One region of the Pseudobutyrivibrio sp. JW11 genome, then DNA from elsewhere that is predicted to be linked to it. Evidence: predicted binding sites of a transcription regulator. Region 1 holds the regulator's gene; the other holds the start of a gene.
What was found. The regulator HrcA, encoded in region 1, represses chaperone genes, less so after heat shock. The targets are predictions, from matches to a motif close to TGTTAGCACTCNNNNNNNNNGAGTGCTAACA.
Positions count from the first base shown of each region.

Region 2: clpB (ATP-dependent chaperone ClpB) is a predicted target of HrcA. The motif match lies at 1,766-1,796, and genes of this name have one in related genera.

Region 1 covers NZ_FOWB01000006.1:29,019-33,991, forward strand. The annotation lists gene lepA (translation elongation factor 4) at 1-1,280, opposite strand, end outside; gene hrcA (heat-inducible transcriptional repressor HrcA) at 1,529-2,584, shown strand; gene grpE (nucleotide exchange factor GrpE) at 2,630-3,235, shown strand; gene dnaK (molecular chaperone DnaK) at 3,259-4,973, shown strand, end outside.
Region 2 covers NZ_FOWB01000001.1:437,255-442,227, forward strand. The annotation lists gene BM102_RS01875 (Hsp20/alpha crystallin family protein) at 115-555, shown strand; gene BM102_RS01880 (hypothetical protein) at 990-1,730, shown strand; gene clpB (ATP-dependent chaperone ClpB) at 1,846-4,425, shown strand; gene BM102_RS01890 (alpha/beta hydrolase) at 4,447-4,973, shown strand, end outside.

The DNA.
Region 1 (4,973 bases):
TCCTGGCAAAGGTCCATGATTGCACCAATGTATTCGCTGGTAACCATGATTTCAGCCTCAACGATTGGCTCTTCCATGTATTCAATCTCACTAGGATCAGGGAGATTACTTGGGTTTGTAAGCTCTATCATTGTGCCATCTGTTTTGTAAACTCTGTAAACTACGCCTGGAGCAGTAGTAACAAGGTCTAGATTATATTCTCGCTCGAGACGCTCCTGGATGATTTCCAAATGAAGAAGTCCAAGGAAACCACAACGGAATCCAAAACCAAGTGCAACTGATGTCTCTGGCTCGAACTGCAAAGCTGCATCATTAAGCTGAAGCTTTTCAAGTGCATCACGAAGATCTGGATACTTAGCGCCATCTGCAGGATAAAGACCACAGTAAACCATAGGATTAACTTTTTTGTATCCTGGAAGTGGCTCGGTAGCAGGAGCATCAGCGTGAGTGATTGTATCACCAACACGAGTGTCGCGAACGTTTTTGATGGAAGCAGTCATATAACCTACCATTCCAGCTGGGAGTTCATCACAAGGAATGAACTGACCGGCACCGAAGTAGCCTACTTCTACAACATCAAATTCTGCACCAGTAGCCATCATTTTGACGCTGTCGCCAACCTTTAATGTGCCTTCTTTTACTCGACAAAATACGATAACGCCCTTGTAAGGGTCATAGAGTGAATCGAAAATCAGTGCCTGAAGAGGCGCGTTAACATCCCCTGATGGTGGTGGCAATTGATTAACTATTGCTTCAAGAACGTCATGTATATTAAGACCAGTCTTGGCAGAAATCTGTGGAGCATCCTGTGCCTCAAGACCAATGACATCTTCAATTTCTTCGATTACTCGTTCAGGATCTGCAGATGGCAAATCGATTTTGTTGATGACAGGAATAACATCCAAATCGTGATCAAGTGCAAGGTAAACATTGGCAAGAGTCTGCGCTTCGATACCTTGAGCTGCATCAACAACGAGAATCGCGCCATCGCAAGCAGCGAGAGAACGAGAAACTTCGTAATTAAAATCCACGTGACCTGGTGTATCAATAAGATTGAAAATGTATTCATTTCCATCATCGGCTTTATAAATGATTCTTACAGCCTGTGATTTGATTGTGATTCCACGCTCACGCTCCAAATCCATGTTATCAAGGACCTGGGCTTGCATTTCACGCTCAGTAAGAGTGCCAGTCATCTGTATGATACGATCGGCAAGGGTTGATTTGCCGTGATCGATATGTGCAACAATGCAAAAATTTCTGATTTTACTTTGATCCATAAAACACCTCTATATTAATGTAATTATTTTTGCAAAAAACGATGATATTTACAAAAATGATTGCCCTCATATATTACCAAAGCTTAGGAAAAATAACAATTATATAACATTAATAAAGAAAGTATAAAAAATATCTTAAGGCGGTTGACAAAAGGGGACCCTAGGTGTAAATTAACATCAGAAAATGATTAGCACTCCAATTAGATGAGTGCTAACAACATAAAACTGAGTGGGAGTGAGGTGAATGTATGGCTGATATCGAACTAGATGAGAGAAAAGTTAAAATCTTAAATGCAATCATTAAGAATTACCTTGAAACTGGTGAGCCAGTTGGTTCAAGAACAATATCAAAATACACTGATTTGAATCTTAGTTCAGCTACCATCCGAAACGAGATGTCAGATCTTGAGGATTTAGGCTATATAGTTCAGCCGCATACATCGGCAGGTCGTATTCCTTCAGATAAAGGTTACAGATTCTACGTAAACAACCTGATAGCTGAGAAGGACAAAGAAGTTGCTGACATGCAGGAATGGATGATTGAGAAGACAGAAAAGATGGAAAGCCTTCTCAAGAATGTAGCAAAAACACTTGCAAACAATACCCAGTATGCCACATTAGTTTCAGCTCCTTCAGTTGTTTCAAATAGATTAAAGTTCGTTCAGCTTTCAGCTGTTGATGAACACCAGGTACTTTCAGTAGTTGTCATGGATGGCAACATCGTTAAGAACAAAATCATTAATGTGGATAAGCCACTTGATAATGAAACAATGTTAAAGCTTAACATGCTTCTTAACACAAATCTTAACGGCCTGACAGTTGACCAGATTAATCTGGCAGTTATATCCAGATTAAAGGAGCAGGCAGGTATCCATGATGAGATTGTAGAGCAGGTACTCGATACCGTAGCAGAGACAATCACTGAAGGCGATGATTTACAGGTTTATACTTCAGGTGCTACCAACATCTTCAAGTATCCAGAGCTTGCAGATTCAAAGAAGGCTTCTGAATTATTAGATACATTCGAAGAAAAACAATCACTTATAGAGCTTCTTAATGATAGCTCAAGTGAAAATGAGAGCACAGGAATTCAGGTATATATCGGAGACGAATCTCCAATATCAACAATGAAGGATTGTTCGATTGTTACAGCAACATATGAGCTTGGCGATGGAGTCAAAGGTACAATTGGTATCGTTGGTCCAAAGCGTATGGACTACGAAAATGTTGTTGACAATATAAAAAGTCTTAAAGGTCAGCTAGATAAATTACTGAAACAGGAAGCTGACAGAAATAAAGGATAAAAGAAATTAAGGAGATGTAAATTCGTGGCAGAGAATAAAGAAAAAATGGAAGAGTTCTCTACTGAAGAAGCAGTTAAAGAAGCTATGGAAAATGCGGAAGCGATGGCTGAAGAAGCCGAAGCTGATGTGACAGAAGCTTCTGAGGAAAAAACTTCAGAAGAATCTTCAAAAGAGGAAAAGGATGGCAAGAAGCCATTCAAGAAAAAAGAAAAGAAAAAAGATAAGCGTGATGAGCAGATAGAGCAGCTTACTGATAGAGTTACTCGTCAGATGGCAGAATTCGAAAACTTCCGTCGTCGTACAGAGCAGGAAAAGGCTCAGATGTTTGGAAATGGCGCAAAGGCCATCATTGAAAAGGTTCTTCCTGTAGTTGATAACTTCGAAAGAGGTCTTGCTACAGTTGAGGAGGGAGCGGATCCATTTGCTGATGGAATGCTCATGATATACAAGCAGTTACTTACAACTCTCGAGGAAGCAGGTGTTAAGCCTATCGAGGCTGTAGGAAAGGAATTCAATCCTGATTTCCACAATGCAGTAATGCATGTTGAGGATGAGGAAGTTGGCGAGAACATCGTCGTAGAAGAATTCCAGAAGGGCTACATGTACAACGATTCAGTAGTTCGTCATTCAATGGTTAAGGTTGCTAACTAAGTAATATATAGGAGGAAATAAAAATGGGAAAGATTATTGGTATCGATTTAGGAACAACTAACAGCTGTGTTGCTGTTATGGAAGGTGGAAAGCCTACCGTTATCGCAAATACAGAAGGTGCTAGAACAACACCATCTATCGTAGCATTTACAAAGACAGGTGAGAGACTTGTTGGTGAGCCAGCAAAGCGTCAGGCTGTTACAAATGCAGAAAAGACAATCTCTTCAATTAAGAGAGATATGGGTACAGACAATGGTCGTATCATCGACGATAAGAAGTACTCTCCACAGCAGATTTCAGCTATGATTCTTCAGAAGCTTAAGAGTGATGCTGAGAACTACCTTGGTGAGACAGTTTCAGAGGCAGTTATCACAGTTCCAGCTTACTTCAACGATGCTCAGCGTCAGGCTACAAAGGATGCTGGTAAGATTGCAGGTCTTGATGTAAAGCGTATCATCAACGAGCCTACAGCAGCTGCACTTGCTTATGGTCTTGATAACGAGCAGGAGCAGAAGATTATGGTATACGATCTTGGTGGTGGTACATTTGATGTATCTATCATTGAAATCGGTGATGGCGTTATCGAAGTTCTTGCTACAGCTGGTAACAACAGACTTGGTGGTGATGATTTCGATCAGAAGATTACAGATTGGATGCTTGCAGAGTTTAAGGCAGCTGAGGGTGTAGATCTTTCAACAGATAAGATGGCACTTCAGAGACTTAAGGAAGCAGCTGAGAAGGCTAAGAAAGAGCTTTCATCTGCTACAACTACAAACATCAACCTTCCATTCATCACAGCTACAGCAGAAGGTCCAAAGCACTTTGATATGAACCTTACACGTGCTAAGTTTGATGAGTTAACACATGATTTAGTAGAAGCTACAGCAGGTCCTGTTAACCAGGCACTTAAGGATGCTGGTCTTAACGCTTCAGACCTTTCAAAGGTACTTCTTGTTGGTGGTTCTACAAGAATCCCAGCAGTTCAGGATAAGGTAAAGGCTCTTACAGGTCACGAGCCAAGTAAGACTCTTAACCCAGATGAGTGTGTAGCTATCGGTGCTTCAATCCAGGGTGGTAAGCTCGCTGGTGATGCCGGTGCAGGCGATATCCTTCTTCTTGATGTAACACCACTTTCACTTTCAATCGAGACAATGGGTGGTATTGCTACAAGACTTATCGAGAGAAACACAACAATCCCTACAAAGAAGAGCCAGATCTTCTCTACAGCAGCTGATAACCAGACAGCAGTTGATATCAACGTTGTACAGGGTGAGCGTCAGTTCGCTAAGGATAACAAGTCACTTGGACAGTTCAGACTTGATGGTATCCCACCAGCAATGAGAGGTGTACCACAGATTGAGGTTACATTCGATATTGATGCAAACGGTATTGTAAACGTTTCTGCTAAGGATCTTGGAACAGGCAAGGAGCAGCACATCACAATTACAGCTGGTTCTAACATGTCTGATGAGGATATCGATAAGGCAGTTAAAGAGGCTCAGGAGTATGAGGCTCAGGATAAGAAGCGTAAGGAAGCTGTTGATACAAGAAACGATGTTGAGAGCTTTGTATTCCAGACAAAGAAGGCTCTTGATGAAGTAGGCGATAAGATTGATGCAGCTGACAAGGCAGCAGTTGAGGCTGACATCGAAGCAGCTCAGAAGCTTCTTGATCAGTACCAGACTCCAGAGGAGATGAGCGATTCACAGATTGGTGAGCTTAAGGCAGCTCAGGAGAA
Region 2 (4,973 bases), on a different contig from region 1:
GAGTGCTAATTTTAGAGTTATAACATAATCACAAAGAGGAACAAAAGAAGTTCTTCTTTAACCACATTAACAATCAGGCTCAAAGAAGCCCGTAAATAAAAGGAGGTAAGTATTATGTTAATGCCTAGTATTTTATCAAATGATTTTATGGATGATTTCTTTGGAGTACCACGTGTCACAGGATTTGGAAGAAATTTCGATAATGACTTCTCAAGAATGATGACAACAGATGTGAAAGAAACCGAAAACGGTTATCAAGTAGATATGAATCTTCCAGGATTCTCAAAGGAAGATATTAAAGCTGAGTTGAAAGATGGATATCTTACAATCAAAGCTGAAACAAATCAGAACAACGACACTCAGGACGATGATGGCAACTACATCCGTCGCGAGCGCTACACAGGCTCTTGCAGCAGAAGCTTCTATGTAGGTGATAACATCACACAGGAAGATATTCATGCAGCATACAAAGATGGAGTTCTTACCCTAAGCGTACCTAAGAAGGAAGAAATTCCTCAGAAAGATGAAACAAAATACATAGCTATTGAAGGATAACTTGTTTAACTCAAGCTCAAATCCCTAGTGTGGCTTAACTTTTTCAAAGGCTACTACCTAAACTAGTTTATCCTAGTTTAGGTAGTAGTCTTTTTTGTGTTTTGGGACAGTTTGGTGCTAAATACTTTTGCAAGATAAAGACTAATCGACTTGGCAATAAGAATGTCGTCGAGTTACGCCACACTGCCCTTAAAAACTACTGCCTATTGCTTATTTTTCATTCTAGGCAGTAGTCCCCCAGTGCTGACCAGAGGCTTTGCCACATATGAGGTGGCCTAGTCTTGGCCGTATTAAGCATTAGAGCGTAATCAACTTGTATAAACCCCAATATTTAATTTTAGTATAATTTAATAAAGTTCTTACAACATTTTGTAGGGGTATATACAGATGACACTATATGTGCTATTATGCTGTAAAAGGGGAGATTATAATTTATGGAAACAACAGATATTTTATTTAGAACGCATTTAAATTATCAAATTGAAGCTAATAGCGATGAGGAGCAAGTTCGGCAAGTTACGCGGGACGAAATCGAAAACATTGACCTACATCGCTGTACTTTCTCTGACTTCAAAACTTTTCTTGCTTACATTCGAGACAATTACCCAGATCATTATTTTAGTGATGCTGCTATCGAGGCAGTTAAGCCAACAGGCTTTAATGAAAATGAAAAATATGATTTTGTATCTTTAACGGACTATGCAAAGCACACGGCGATCACTATTGGTAATATGACATTATTTAATGAACTGCAAAAGCTGGCTAGTGCTATAGAACTTAGCAATATAAATCAATACGATTTTGATCCTCAGCCACCAGTATACGAAGAATTAGGTAGCTGTGTAGTCGGTGGAGCAAATATTGATGCATATAAACTGACTGCATATTTCCATGAAAGCAGCACAAAAGAAAGGCCAATTGTTGCAGTTCGTTCATATTCTATTGGTACAAAAACATATTTGCTTAATCCGGATATTATAGATATTCATTCTATTTATAAGCCTAATGCCACATTAATGGAGGCATTTGCTTACATGTGTTATGAAGACTATCGTCAGCATCGTACATCGCAATCTTTTGATAGACTTCTAATTAGTGGGGATGTAGATGTAGAAAGTTTGGAAGATATGTATTCCAACCACTATGATTTACGTGTATACGATAGAACTAATTGATAAGCTGTTCCACAAATTCTAAAATAATTATTAATTATTAGCACTCGGACTTGTCGAGTGCTAATTTTTGTGTTAGAACATAATTACAAGATAAATAACGGGTGGAGGTGAGATTATGAACATCCAAAAATTTACACAAAAATCAATCGAAGCAATTAATGCATGCGAAAAAATAGCCATGGATTATGGCAATCAGGAGATAGAGCAGGAGCATTTGTTGATGGCGTTGCTACGCCAGGAGAATGGATTGATTCCATCATTGATTAGCAAGATGGACATCGATGTGGAACAATTCAAAAATGCTGTAGATGCGGCACTTCAAGCCAGAGTAAAGGTTCAGGGTGGTGAACTTCGAGTAGGTCAGCATCTCAATTATGTTCTTACTTATGCTGAGGACGAAGCAAAATCAATGCGCGACAGCTACGTCTCAGTTGAGCATTTGATGCTTGCTATGATTAAGAAGCCAAGCACACCTATTAAGAATATTTTCAAGGCATTCAATATTACAAGGGATTCATTCCTTGCAGTGCTTGCAACGGTCAGAGGAAACCAAACCGTAAATACGGATAATCCAGAAGCAACCTATGACACACTTGAGAAATATGGATACGATTTGGTAGAAAGAGCTAGAGAAAATAAGCTTGATCCTGTAATCGGCCGTGATGAAGAAATCAGAAATGTCATCAGAATCCTTAGCCGTAAGACAAAGAACAATCCAGTTCTTATTGGTGAGCCTGGTGTTGGTAAGACAGCAGTTGTAGAGGGCTTAGCTCAGCGTATTGTCAGAGGTGATGTGCCTGAAGCACTTAAAAATAAAAAGGTATTCTCACTTGAGATTGGCTCAATGATTGCAGGTGCCAAATACCAGGGTGAGTTTGAGGAAAGGTTGAAAGCTGTTCTTGATGAGATAAAAAACTCAGATGGCGAAATCATCTTATTTATAGATGAGCTTCACACAATCATCGGTGCTGGTAAAAATGGTAATGGTGGTCTTGATGCAGGAAACATGCTTAAGCCAATGCTTGCCCGTGGCGAGCTCCACTGTATCGGTGCCACAACCCTTGATGAATACCGTGAGTATATTGAAAAGGATGCTGCTCTTGAAAGACGTTTCCAGCCTGTAATGGTTGACGAGCCAACAGTTGAAGACACAATCTCTATTCTTAGAGGTCTTAAGGAACGCTATGAAGTGTTCCATGGAGTAAAGATTACCGATGGCGCATTAGTTAGTGCAGCAACACTTTCTAATAGATACATTTCTGATAGATTCCTTCCAGATAAGGCTATCGACCTTGTGGATGAGGCCTGTGCACTTATTAAGACAGAGCTTGATTCCATGCCAGCTGAAATGGATGAGATGAATCGAAGGGTAATGCAGTTGGAAATCGAGGAGGCTGCTCTTAAGAAAGAGACAGATAGATTATCTCAGGAGCGACTTGCAGATTTACAAAAAGAATTGTCAGAGCTTCGTGACGAATACAACACAAAGAAGGCTGCATGGGACAACGAGAAAAAACTTGTTGAAGATGTGGCAAAAATCAAAGAAGAACTTGATGATGTGCAGGGCCAGATAAAGGTTGCACAGCAAAAATATGATTTGGAAGAGGCTGCAAAGCTTCAGTATGGTAGACTTCCAGAGCTTGAGGCAAAGCTTGCAGAAGCTGAAGAAAAGCTTAAAGCTAGGGATACAGGTCTAGTTCACGAAAATGTTTCAGAGGAAGAAATAGCAAGAATCATTTCAAGATGGACAGGCATTCCTGTAGCAAAGCTTAATGAAACAGAGCGCAGCAAGACTCTTCATCTTGATGAGGAATTGCACAAACGAGTTATGGGACAGGATGAGGCTGTAAAGCTTGTGTCAGAAGCTATAATTCGTTCAAAGGCAGGAATAAAGGACCCAAGTAAGCCAATCGGTTCATTCCTTTTCCTTGGACCTACAGGTGTTGGTAAAACAGAGCTTGCAAAGACATTAGCTCAGGCACTATTTGATGATGAAAACGCTATGGTTCGTCTCGATATGTCGGAGTACATGGAAAAGTTTAGCGTCAGCAGACTTATAGGAGCACCTCCAGGATATGTAGGATATGACGAGGGCGGTCAGCTTACAGAGGCAGTTCGTCGTAAGCCATATTCGGTAGTGCTTTTTGATGAAGTGGAAAAAGCACATCCAGATGTATTCAATGTTTTATTGCAGGTACTTGATGATGGTCGAATCACCGATTCACAAGGCCGTACAGTTGATTTCAAAAATACAATTATTATTTTAACCAGCAATATCGGTTCTCAGTATTTGCTTGAAGGAATCGATGAAAATACTGGTGAAATCACCCAAGCGACAAATGATTTGGTAATGAATGATTTGAGAAATTCATTCAGACCAGAGTTTTTAAATCGACTGGACGAAATCATCATGTTCAAGCCACTTACAAAGAGCAATATTGGTGGAATTGTAGATTTGATTATGGCTGAGTTGAATGGTAGACTTGAAGACAGACAGCTAAAAATCGAACTTACTCCAGCAGCAAAGCAGTTCGTCATTGATCAGGGCTACGATCCAGTATATGGCGCTCGTCCTCTTCGCAGATACATTCAGAAAAATGTGGAGACTATGGCAGCTAAAATCATACTTGCAGGAGATATAAGTGAGGGTTCAACAATCACAATTGATTCAGATGGAACCAAGCTGTTTAGTTAACACACAGGAGGATAATGCATTATGTCATTTCAAACTTTCATGTTTAAGTATATGGCAGCAAAGGGGGACAAAAAGAGGGATTCAACATTGAAAGTACCAGATAATATTCAACTTGAAACAAACATCAACTACCTTGGAAACAATGATAAATACAATCTTTTAGATGTTTATTTCAAGAAGGGCACAAATGAAATTCAACCTACAATTGTTAGCATCCATGGTGGTGGATATATCTACGGCACAAAGGAGATTTACAAACACTATTGTGTATATCTTGCAGGCCTTGGATTCACAGTTGTGAATTTCAACTATCATTTGGCACCAAAAGCTAAGTTCCCATCTCAGCTTAGTGAGATTAATCAGGTAATGCAGTGGATTGTGAAAAATGCCACTCAGTACAATATTGATATTAACAATGTATTCTTAGTGGGAGATTCTGCTGGAGCACAGATGTGCAGCCAGTATGCAGCTATCTTCACAAATCCAGAGTATGAAAAGCTATTTCCATTCAGCACCCCACAGGAAATAAATGTAAAGGCCATCGCACT